3 regions of the Paenibacillus wynnii genome follow, and region 3 is predicted to be linked to each of the others. Evidence: riboswitches for the same ligand, from Rfam matches in the RefSeq annotation. Region 3 holds a riboswitch; each other region holds the start of a gene.
What was found. A riboswitch is a leader RNA that binds a small molecule or an ion and turns the genes downstream of it on or off. The one in region 3 is predicted to bind cyclic di-AMP.
Positions count from the first base shown of each region.

Region 1 (3,130 bases), on a different contig from region 3:
ATTTTACCTTCTGGATACTTATACAGCGGTTTACCTTGTTTACGTCCAATTGCGTAAGCTAATGTCAATATGCCTAGTCGCCCGGAAAACATCGTTAGTGAGATCAGGATTTTACCGATGAATGACAATTCTGGAGTCAACCCCATACTTAGCCCTACCGTTGCGAAGGCTGATGTGGTCTCAAATAGGATCATCAAAAAGTTATGGTCTTCTGTGGTGGAGAGTACCATCGACACGGAGATGACCAGCAGCAGGGCAAGCAATGTAATCGTGAGCGCCTTAAAAATACGCTCTTGCGCCAGCCGATAACGGAACATTACGATATCTTCTCGTCCCCGCAGCATAGAAATAACCGCAGCAATCATAATTGTAAAGGTTGTCGTTTTGATACCGCCACCTGTTGAGCCCGGAGAGGCACCAATAAACATGAGAATGACCATAAAAAACTGTGACGCTTGACGCAGTCCGGCGATATCCACCGTATTGGCGCCAGCTGTACGAGGCGTGACGGATTGGAAGAAAGACGCTAGTACCTTACCGCCAAAGTTCAAGGGGCCCAGTGTACGTTGGTTTGTAAACTCAAATACGAATATAACCAGTGCACCTACGAGAATGAGTACCGCTGTCATAAACAGTACGACCTTACTGTGCAAGGACAGCCTTCGTGTTTTTTTGTATTCCACCAGGTCTGCCATAACGATAAATCCAATCCCCCCCATGATAATCAGAACCATCATGACTATATTAACTAGGGGATCACTTACATATCCTGTCAGGCTTCGATATTCACCAAACAGATCAAAACCAGCGTTGTTGAACAGTGAGACGGCATGAAATATACCAAAGTAAATCGCTCTTCCCAAAGGCATATCAAAAGCCCAACGTATAGATAGTAAGACGGCGGCAGTCCCTTCAATGACCAGAGAGTAAATTAATACTCTGCGGATCAGTCGTACAATGCCCTCCATAGAATTCTGGTTCATCGCTTCCTGAAGTATAAGTCTGTCACGCAGAGATATTTTACGTCTTAGTACCAAGGCGAATAGTGTGGCCATGGTCATGAAGCCTAAACCACCGATCTGGATAAGAAACATAATTACCGTTTGTCCAAAAGTGGTAAAAAACGTTCCTGTATCCCTCACTACCAGCCCCGTAACACAGGTAGCAGAAGTCGCTGTAAACACCGCGTCAATAAATTTCAGAGAATGCCCTGTTGTATTTGAGATAGGGAGCATTAATAACAATGATCCAATCAGAATAATAGCAGCAAAGCCGAACACCAGAATCTTTGGCGGGGAGAGCTTTAGGAAGCTGAATTTAGATATTTTAGATAACGGCGAAACCAAAATCCCTCACCTCTTCACAATAAGTTATATTTATTTATATATAAAAAAAACCAACAAAAAAAGCACTGGAACCCCCAATGCTTTAGCTAGGTCCCTGCAGAAAATAAGCCTACGAGGTTAGCTGACGGATTCGGACTGCTGCAGGCTGCCCTATTCGTTCCTTGAACGAAATTCACCCCCGATGAAGTAAAGCCAACAAACATGCGGCGTTCACTCACCTTCTTATCACTTCCTATGGTTCCCCCGTTTTCACCCAGAAATTCGGCTACTATACAATTGCATACAAATTATAAACGTTCTGCTCGGACTTCACAAAGACAATATTGAAGTATAAATAGTTAAAATAAGACTTTTAGAGAGAAGGAGATAGATAGAACACCTTTTCTCATGCCTTTTCCGTTAGTTTCCTGCAATTACATCGTTTTTTCATGATTTTTTTCGTTCGCACATTTAAAAATAAGCATAACAACAGCTTGTTCCACGTAAAAGGATAATACAACTATTTTTGGAACTATGGAAGCATTACTACTATAATGGAACATAGTGTTGTCAGTTTATCACAAGGAGGCGTTTCATGAATTCCGTCGGCCAGCCCCTTCAGCAGAGAGCTCTCACTAAAGGGCTTATCTTCTCGGGCATCATCGGTCTTATTATTTTTATTATGTTTCAGGTACTCCCGTCCTTGCTCGCAAGCTCCTCAGAGGAAAATACCACAGCGATCAGTAAGGTGGAAGCCCGTGAAAAAGCTGCTTTGTTTGCAGCAGAGCAGTTGGGCTATACAGCGGCTGCAAATGATGAGTGGACTGTCACTTATCAATCAGACTCTTCCTTTTACGGCTATATGTCCCGTGAGAAACTTCTGGAGGACTACACCAAGAACAAACTGGATCGGCGTTATCCCTTTGATGTGTTTCAAGTTTCACTCCTTACTTCAGATACGTTGAATCTGAACCTTTCCGTTGATCTTAATATGTACACGGGAGAGGTTGTGGCCTTCGACCGCGAAGCACAATCAGCTTCTGCAAATTTGCAGAAGTATGGAATCAAGACAGCTGCTTCAAGTGAGAGCAACGATACTGAAATGTCTCTGGAGCAGAAGGAAAACCTGGCCCGCCCTTGGCTTAAAAAGTGGGAAGTTAATCCGTCTAAGCTGCAGATCGAACCGAACTCAAAAGCCTACGGACTTGTGTATACAGACAGCTCCGTTAAGGTGGGAGAGTCGCAGTTGCGCTATAGCTTCAACTTCGCAGAGGGTGAAGTCTCTTCTTATAAGGCCGGTTTCTCTGCCCCCAGCTGGCATACCTCTTATGTGGAAAAGCAGACCTCTCTCGCCACTAAGCTAACCCTGTTCGGCTACGGCCTGCCCACGTTGGCTCTCGGCATTTTAGCTTTGATCTACAGCATTTTACGAAGAGGACATACCTCATTTGCACGGGGTGCATTTCTAAGCTCCGTACATTTTGTAATCATGATGGTCAGCACCTATAATATGCTTCCCGTAACCTCTGATCAAAGCACTGAAGCCCGGGTATCCGCCATTATTATGTTTGTGGTCTACGCGCTTTACAGCTTGTTGATGTCTTCACTCCTGTACTTCTCTCTAGTCGGCGGCAACGGACTATGGCGTCAGGAGGAAGGACTTAATCCATGGCCCCGCGCCAAAGAACCGGGATACGGACAATATGTACTCGACAGCATCCGCGCCGGTTATATCTGGGCCTTCGTTCTGCTCGGTGTGCAGACGATCATGTTTATTATTTTATCGTACACACTGAACAACTGGT
Region 1 covers NZ_JQCR01000001.1:144,155-147,284, forward strand. The annotation lists gene PWYN_RS00825 (TrkH family potassium uptake protein) at 1-1,325, opposite strand, end outside; cyclic di-AMP (ydaO/yuaA leader) riboswitch at 1,437-1,623, opposite strand; gene PWYN_RS00830 (CPBP family intramembrane glutamic endopeptidase) at 1,921-3,130, shown strand, end outside.
Region 1: another riboswitch for cyclic di-AMP. It lies ahead of PWYN_RS00825 (TrkH family potassium uptake protein); the one in region 3 lies ahead of PWYN_RS11120 (C40 family peptidase).

Region 2 (3,130 bases), on a different contig from region 3:
TGCACAAAGTACATCTATCCATACATCCGAGCGCCAAAAGCTGGGAATAAGTGTGTAAAATACATCTATTTCACTGACTACCTCCGAAACGGGTAGCATCAAGAAGTGTGTATAAGCAGGTAAAGTATCTACTTTGAACTCGTTACCTCGATCCACTTAGTAACTACTGCGGCAAGCTTCTCCCTATTAGCCTCCACATCACTCCGATCCGTAAACTTGATAATAGCTCTGTCGGCTGTAACCCATTCTAATAAACCCGTGGTGTCTTCAAAAAGAGTTCCATTCCCTCCTGCATGTTCATTTTTTTTAGCGCCGCAATGAAAAACAAGTCGAAAAAATCCTTTTCCTTGAAAATTAAAAGTCACTCGATCTTCGTTATTGAAACAGAAACTCGGCGCATTCCACTTTATATGTTCCGTAATGAATTCATTGGCGCCTAAAATGATGTTTCGAACTTCCTCAATTTCTTTCTTTAATGGATGTTCTAGATGGTTCAAAAATTCAACGACTTGCTCATGACCAGACTTCTTCATTATTGTTCATCCTTCCTTTAGCAAATAGTTTATTTATAAGTTATAACATACATAATTTACTTATTGAAAAAAAAGGACAAGCCCCATAAACAGGCTTGTCCTTTTTTACTATAAATTAGTCTACCATTTTAAGATAATTCTTTTCATCTACAACACGTCGCGCTGTAACATAACGATCTTTGTAATAAGTATCCGACAACTTGCTTATTCTTACTCCCTTACTGCTTGAGGAGTGAGCGAATTGATTATCACCTAAGTAAATTCCCGCATGAGAGATACCCGTACCCAAGGTATTAAAAAACACCAAATCTCCTGATCGCAAATTCTCTTTTGTCACTGGTGTTCCTACTTTTGCTTGTGATTGGGATGTACGGGGAAGATTATCCACATTAAACTTTTTCAATAAATACAAGATAAATCCAGAACAATCAAACCCTGCGGAAGTGGTTCCACCCCATAAATACGGTGTTCCCAGTACCTGATTCACTTCACTTTCAAGCCCAGCCTCACTTGCAAATGTACTGGGTACAGCGGTAGTGAATATGATTGCAGCTCCTAGTAAAGATAAGATGACTTTCTTCAGAACCTTGTTCTCCCTTCAATGCCTACGGAGTTAGCTGAGGATTCGGTTAAAGGTTCCCTATATTCTCTTGCACACAAGAATAATTCACCCGGATTGGTTCCCCCGTTTTCAAAACGAAATTCGGCAGTTGGTTAATATTTTGTAACTAATTACACTTTAATCTATCATGAAAGAATCTGTCAATCCTTTCAAAGATTTTATAAAAGAAACAAAAGTGTAATAATCGGCCTATCTCAGTCCATATTTACTTCTACATACTTTCTACATATTTATTTCATATAATTAGTCCTGCAGTTAATTTATATAAGGAGGAATTTAAACAATGAACATGACACACTACATGTCCTTGCTTATGGACAACCAGCCATGGAATCTAATCATTTTTATGGCGATACCGGTAATTCTGGCTGAAACGATCACAGTAACTGAATTTTTTATCCTTTTTAACAAAAGCATTCAAGGCAGCTTGAAATCTTTTAACAGAATCTGCAGCATCATTGCTGGTCTTTATTTTACAGGCGTGTTCTTATATCTGTTCCCTACTGCTTTTGTTCCTTTAACTGTAAATGGAGAGTGGCACACTTGGGTAGACGTAGTGGCCGTTGGATTTTACTTGAGCGGCGTATTCTTCCTGTTACCTCTTGCTCTTCTTGATCTTGGACTTATCGGCCGTAAACGATCTGAAGAAGGAAAACTTAAACTACACTTTATTCTCGTCAGCGGTTTTCTAGTTGTAGCACATATCGCAATGATCTTCGGTATGGTTAATCCGGAAATTGTAAGCGGAATGGCTGGTATGGGCCATTAATATAGCAAGACTACTAAAAAGACTTCGAAATCATTTCGAAGTCTTTTTCGCATTTTATTTATTTAACCCCTGTATTTGTTTGCGCATTAGTTCATTCTGATCTTTCAACTCTGACAGCTCTTGCTGAACTTGTGTAATATCAACCTGATTCTTATGAGACCCATGGCCATGACCTCCACGCATACCAAACATCATGAATATCATCATTAACGGACAAATTAGAGTCACTAACCAAGACCATTCCATAAGTTACCCCCTATATAAATCTATTCTTTATAATCTTATTGTAATGAATGACTGTGTAGAAAGTATGTTGAATCATTGTTTTTTCATCCAGCTTAGGCCGATCCATTTCAATACTAGATATAGAATTAAGGTAATGAGAACAGCACAGAATAAAAATGTTTTTACATAACCACCAAATTGAAGAAGAGATTCGCTTCGGAAAGAAACCGCCGATAGGGCCATACACATTACACCCATTCCCATGAAGAGAATAGCAATTAGCCATTCTATTTTTTTCATGTTCTTCCCTCCCCATTGTCCGGCAGCAGAACAAATTGTATCTCAAACCGGGTGCCTTCTCCTAATTTACTGGAAACCTGTAATTCTCCACCCTGTACCTCAACTAGTTTTTTCACAATGGACAGGCCTAATCCAGTACCTCCAAATTGGCGGGAACGGGATTTTTCTACTCTATAGAACCGTTCGAAAATATAAGGCAGCTCTTCTTCAGGAATACCTATCCCAGTATCCTCCACAATTAAGGTTACCCGTTTGGAGGTATACACCAAATGAACATCGATGCCCCCTTGCTCTGTATAACGAATGGCATTCTCCAGCAGATTTAGTACGATTTGCTCCATTCGTTTCCCATCTGCATGAACCAATGATGCCTTTCCAGATTGACTGTTGGTTAGTCTTAGGCTCTTATCCTTTGCCTTCAATTCAACCTTCCTGACGGCCTGTTCAACCAACTCAGAAAGATCGATTCGTTCGAATACCAGTGAAATTTTGCCTTCTTCCATCTTTGCCATATCAAATAAATCATCCACTAAATGCTGAAGCCTTACGGCCTCTTGATAAATAATGTCCAGATAACGATCTTTCTCTTCCTCGGTTTCGTATAGCTTATCTTTAACTACCTTGGAGTATCCCTCCAAATAGGTGATAGGAGTTCGTAATTCATGAGAAATGTTAGAAAAT
Region 2 covers NZ_JQCR01000001.1:287,305-290,434, forward strand. The annotation lists gene PWYN_RS01430 (DUF1801 domain-containing protein) at 129-533, opposite strand; gene PWYN_RS01435 (C40 family peptidase) at 649-1,116, opposite strand; cyclic di-AMP (ydaO/yuaA leader) riboswitch at 1,121-1,252, opposite strand; gene PWYN_RS01440 (DUF6803 family protein) at 1,439-1,924, shown strand; gene PWYN_RS01445 (DUF2933 domain-containing protein) at 1,979-2,170, opposite strand; gene PWYN_RS01450 (hypothetical protein) at 2,243-2,449, opposite strand; gene PWYN_RS01455 (sensor histidine kinase) at 2,446-3,130, opposite strand, start outside.
Region 2: another riboswitch for cyclic di-AMP. It lies ahead of PWYN_RS01435 (C40 family peptidase); the one in region 3 lies ahead of PWYN_RS11120 (C40 family peptidase).

Region 3 (3,130 bases):
AAAAGGTGGAAATTAAGGTGCTATTTATCATAGACCATGCAATAAAATGGCTTATCTCCAGTGGGTGTCCGCCGTTCATAGGTGTCCGTAATCGTAAAACCGCATTTGCGATAGGTTCGGATAGCACGTTGGTTCCAAGTGAGGACTTCGAGATCTATTTCCCATTCAGGATAACGTTTCAACGCTACCTTAACTATAGAATCCACGAACAGCTTTCCTAGTCCATGTCCGCAAAAATCAGGGTTCATGCCTATGCCTAGCCTGACAACACCTTCCATTGGGAAGAGCTGAGCAAAACCGCAAAATACATCCTGATCATTTAACACAGATACATATTGATGACTTCGTATCTCTGGGTCTCCGAATTCTATGCCCAGCGCCTGCATTTGATCCCAGCGTTGCCAACCATAAATGTTATAGGGGGGTTCATAATTCCAAAGGCAGATCTCTTCTGCATGTGTGATTTCCATCGGAACCACACGGAAGGTTACAGGAGAACTAATCATAGGTCAAAGACCTCCTTTCAGGGAAGTAATCTATATCTAATTATATACAAAAAGAGCCATAATCGACTCAAGAACTTTATTGAAGGAAAAAATTTACAAAAAAATAATTTATTAAATAACGATTTAAGGGGCGATTTGATGTTTTACGGTTGATGAGAAGGGTAAAAATAAGTATGGCGAAAAAATAAGACAAAAAAAATAAGCCCCCTCCAGGATTTCGGCAAAAATCGCGGAGTAGAGCTTATCGGTATTACTTATTGTACATCGTCATTGTCTTCTTGAACATCACTTGCAACGGTCTTATAAGCACTTGTGCTCATAATTCGTTTGGCGCCAACGTAGCGGTTGACGTAGTAACTGTCACTCAGCGTACTAATGGTTACACCGCGTGAAGATGAAGCATGTGCAAATTTACCATCGCCGACATAAATGCCGACATGTGAAACGCCTTTTCCACTGGTATTGAAGAATAGAAGATCTCCAGCTCTTAATTCATTACGGGAAACTGCAGTACCCATTTGATACTGAGAACCAGATTGGTGTGGCAAATCAATACCGATCTTGTCGAAGACGTACATGGTAAAACCAGAGCAATCAAAGCCGTTTGTCGATACTCCACCGGCTACATATTTAGTTCCGATAGCTTTATCGATTACTTTGTCCATCTTGGAATCCGCGAAAGCGCTTCCTGCTCCGATTGCGGTAAAAATAATGGAAAAGCTAAGTACTGCGGCTGCTAACTTTTTCTTCAAAAGTGTAAACCCCTTCCAAATGCCTACGAGGTTAGCTTAAGGGTTCGGTTGAAGGTCCCCTATGACCCCTCTTAGAATAGGAGGTCAATTCACCCAAAGTGGTTCCCCCGTTTTCCTTGTTTTATTAAGGAAACTCGGCACGTACTGATGATGCAGATAAACTTATCTGAAACACATGACAAAAGGTTCAAAAAGGACGGGCTATTCATTACAAAAATGTTACTAAAAACTCACTGCGATTATTGTAACAAACAGAGCCCAAGTTGGCAATCACTTATAACATATTAATGTGAAAATATTGAGATATTTGATAGCTATATAGCCTGTTAAATCCTGTTGCGGCGCTAAATGGACAAGTTTTTAAGTTTTTTTTCATTTTTTATCCAAAAAAGCGTTTCAGCATCGTTCAATACGTGTAAAAGGTAGAATAAGGAAATAAAGAAAAACCCGAAAATGATTACGGCAATAATCATGTTCCGGGCTATATGTTCGATTAAGTATTTAGTTATTTAGCTAGGATAGATCAATCAAAAGCAACAGCTTTATATGCTGTAGTACTCATAACTCTTTTAGCGCCAACGTAGCGGTTGGCCCAGTAGGACTGGCTCAGCGAACTAATATTTACACCGCGTGATGAAGAAGATTGTGCAAATTTTCCATTGCCGACATAAATACCAACATGGGACACGCCTTTTCCGAATGTGTTGAAGAAAATCAAGTCACCGGAACGGAGCTTGTTGCGCGGGACGGGAGTCCCTACTTTGAATTGAGCTTTTGAAGTACGGGGTAAGGTAAGACCTACTTTAGTGAATACATATTTGGTGAACCCTGAACAGTCAAAGCCGGCTGTACTGGTGCCACCGAATTTATACGTCGTTCCTATGGTTTTAGCAATGACTGTATCCATTCTGGAGTCAGCAAAAGCGCTGCTGCTACCAAGGGTGAATGCCATCACAAGCCCCAATGCGGCTGCGGTGCATTTTTTCTTAAAGTTATGACTTTTCAAAGATGTATTCCTCCTAGTGCCGGCGAGGTTAGCTTAAGGGTTCGGTGGAAGGCCCCCTATGATCCCTCTGTAAGGAGATCAATTCACCCAAAATATGGTTCCCCCACTTCCTGGTGCTCAGGAATTTGGCGTTTTGTGCACCTAAATCGTAACATAACAACAGCGACAGGTACTCCAATTTTGTACTGAATAGTTACGAAATTTCTTAAAAGATTACAAACTTGTTACTATCAGTACAGGCATCATTGTAACAAAGGATTTACTGTTTTGCAAACGTTCTATTCATATTTAATCAAAAAAGAGTCTCGGCTCCTAGTTCTAGGAACGAAGACTCCTTATATATGCCCATAGGTCATCTTAATTATTACTTGGAAGCTTGCTTTGCCACAGGTGATACTGGGCCGCCAAACCCCACATTTTGAAGAAGGTAGAGGGAAGAGGGGAAATCTGCCGAATAAGGAGTGCTGGTAATCCGGGGCAAAAGATGCCCGTCAATCCACATAAGAGCAGGATGAGCAATCCGCCTGCCCCTAGGATAGCCGCAGTGACTAGTGCAGGGATGATATGCCGCAAACAGAGAATAAGGGAGTAGAACATGCCCGTATCACTGGTGTAACCGAATTGCATATATAACAGGCACAACCGGATGATAAAAATATAAATTAGCCACACTAAGAGATAAGGGCTGATCTTTAACAGCAACGAATAGTCCAGAAATGAGGACAAGAGCAGCTTGTATATTCTCGGGGCCAACCAGTATAGAGGCACAAGAGCCAGTAGCCATTCTACAAGGCTGAAGATCAGAACAGGTAAGCCATAGAGCTTCATGCCGGGGAAGAAGAAAAGACCACGCACACCTTTGGACT
Region 3 covers NZ_JQCR01000002.1:1,915,533-1,918,662, reverse strand. The annotation lists gene PWYN_RS11125 (GNAT family N-acetyltransferase) at 21-506, opposite strand; gene PWYN_RS11120 (C40 family peptidase) at 761-1,258, opposite strand; cyclic di-AMP (ydaO/yuaA leader) riboswitch at 1,264-1,408, opposite strand; gene PWYN_RS11115 (C40 family peptidase) at 1,782-2,210, opposite strand; cyclic di-AMP (ydaO/yuaA leader) riboswitch at 2,267-2,405, opposite strand; gene PWYN_RS11110 (hypothetical protein) at 2,622-3,130, opposite strand, start outside.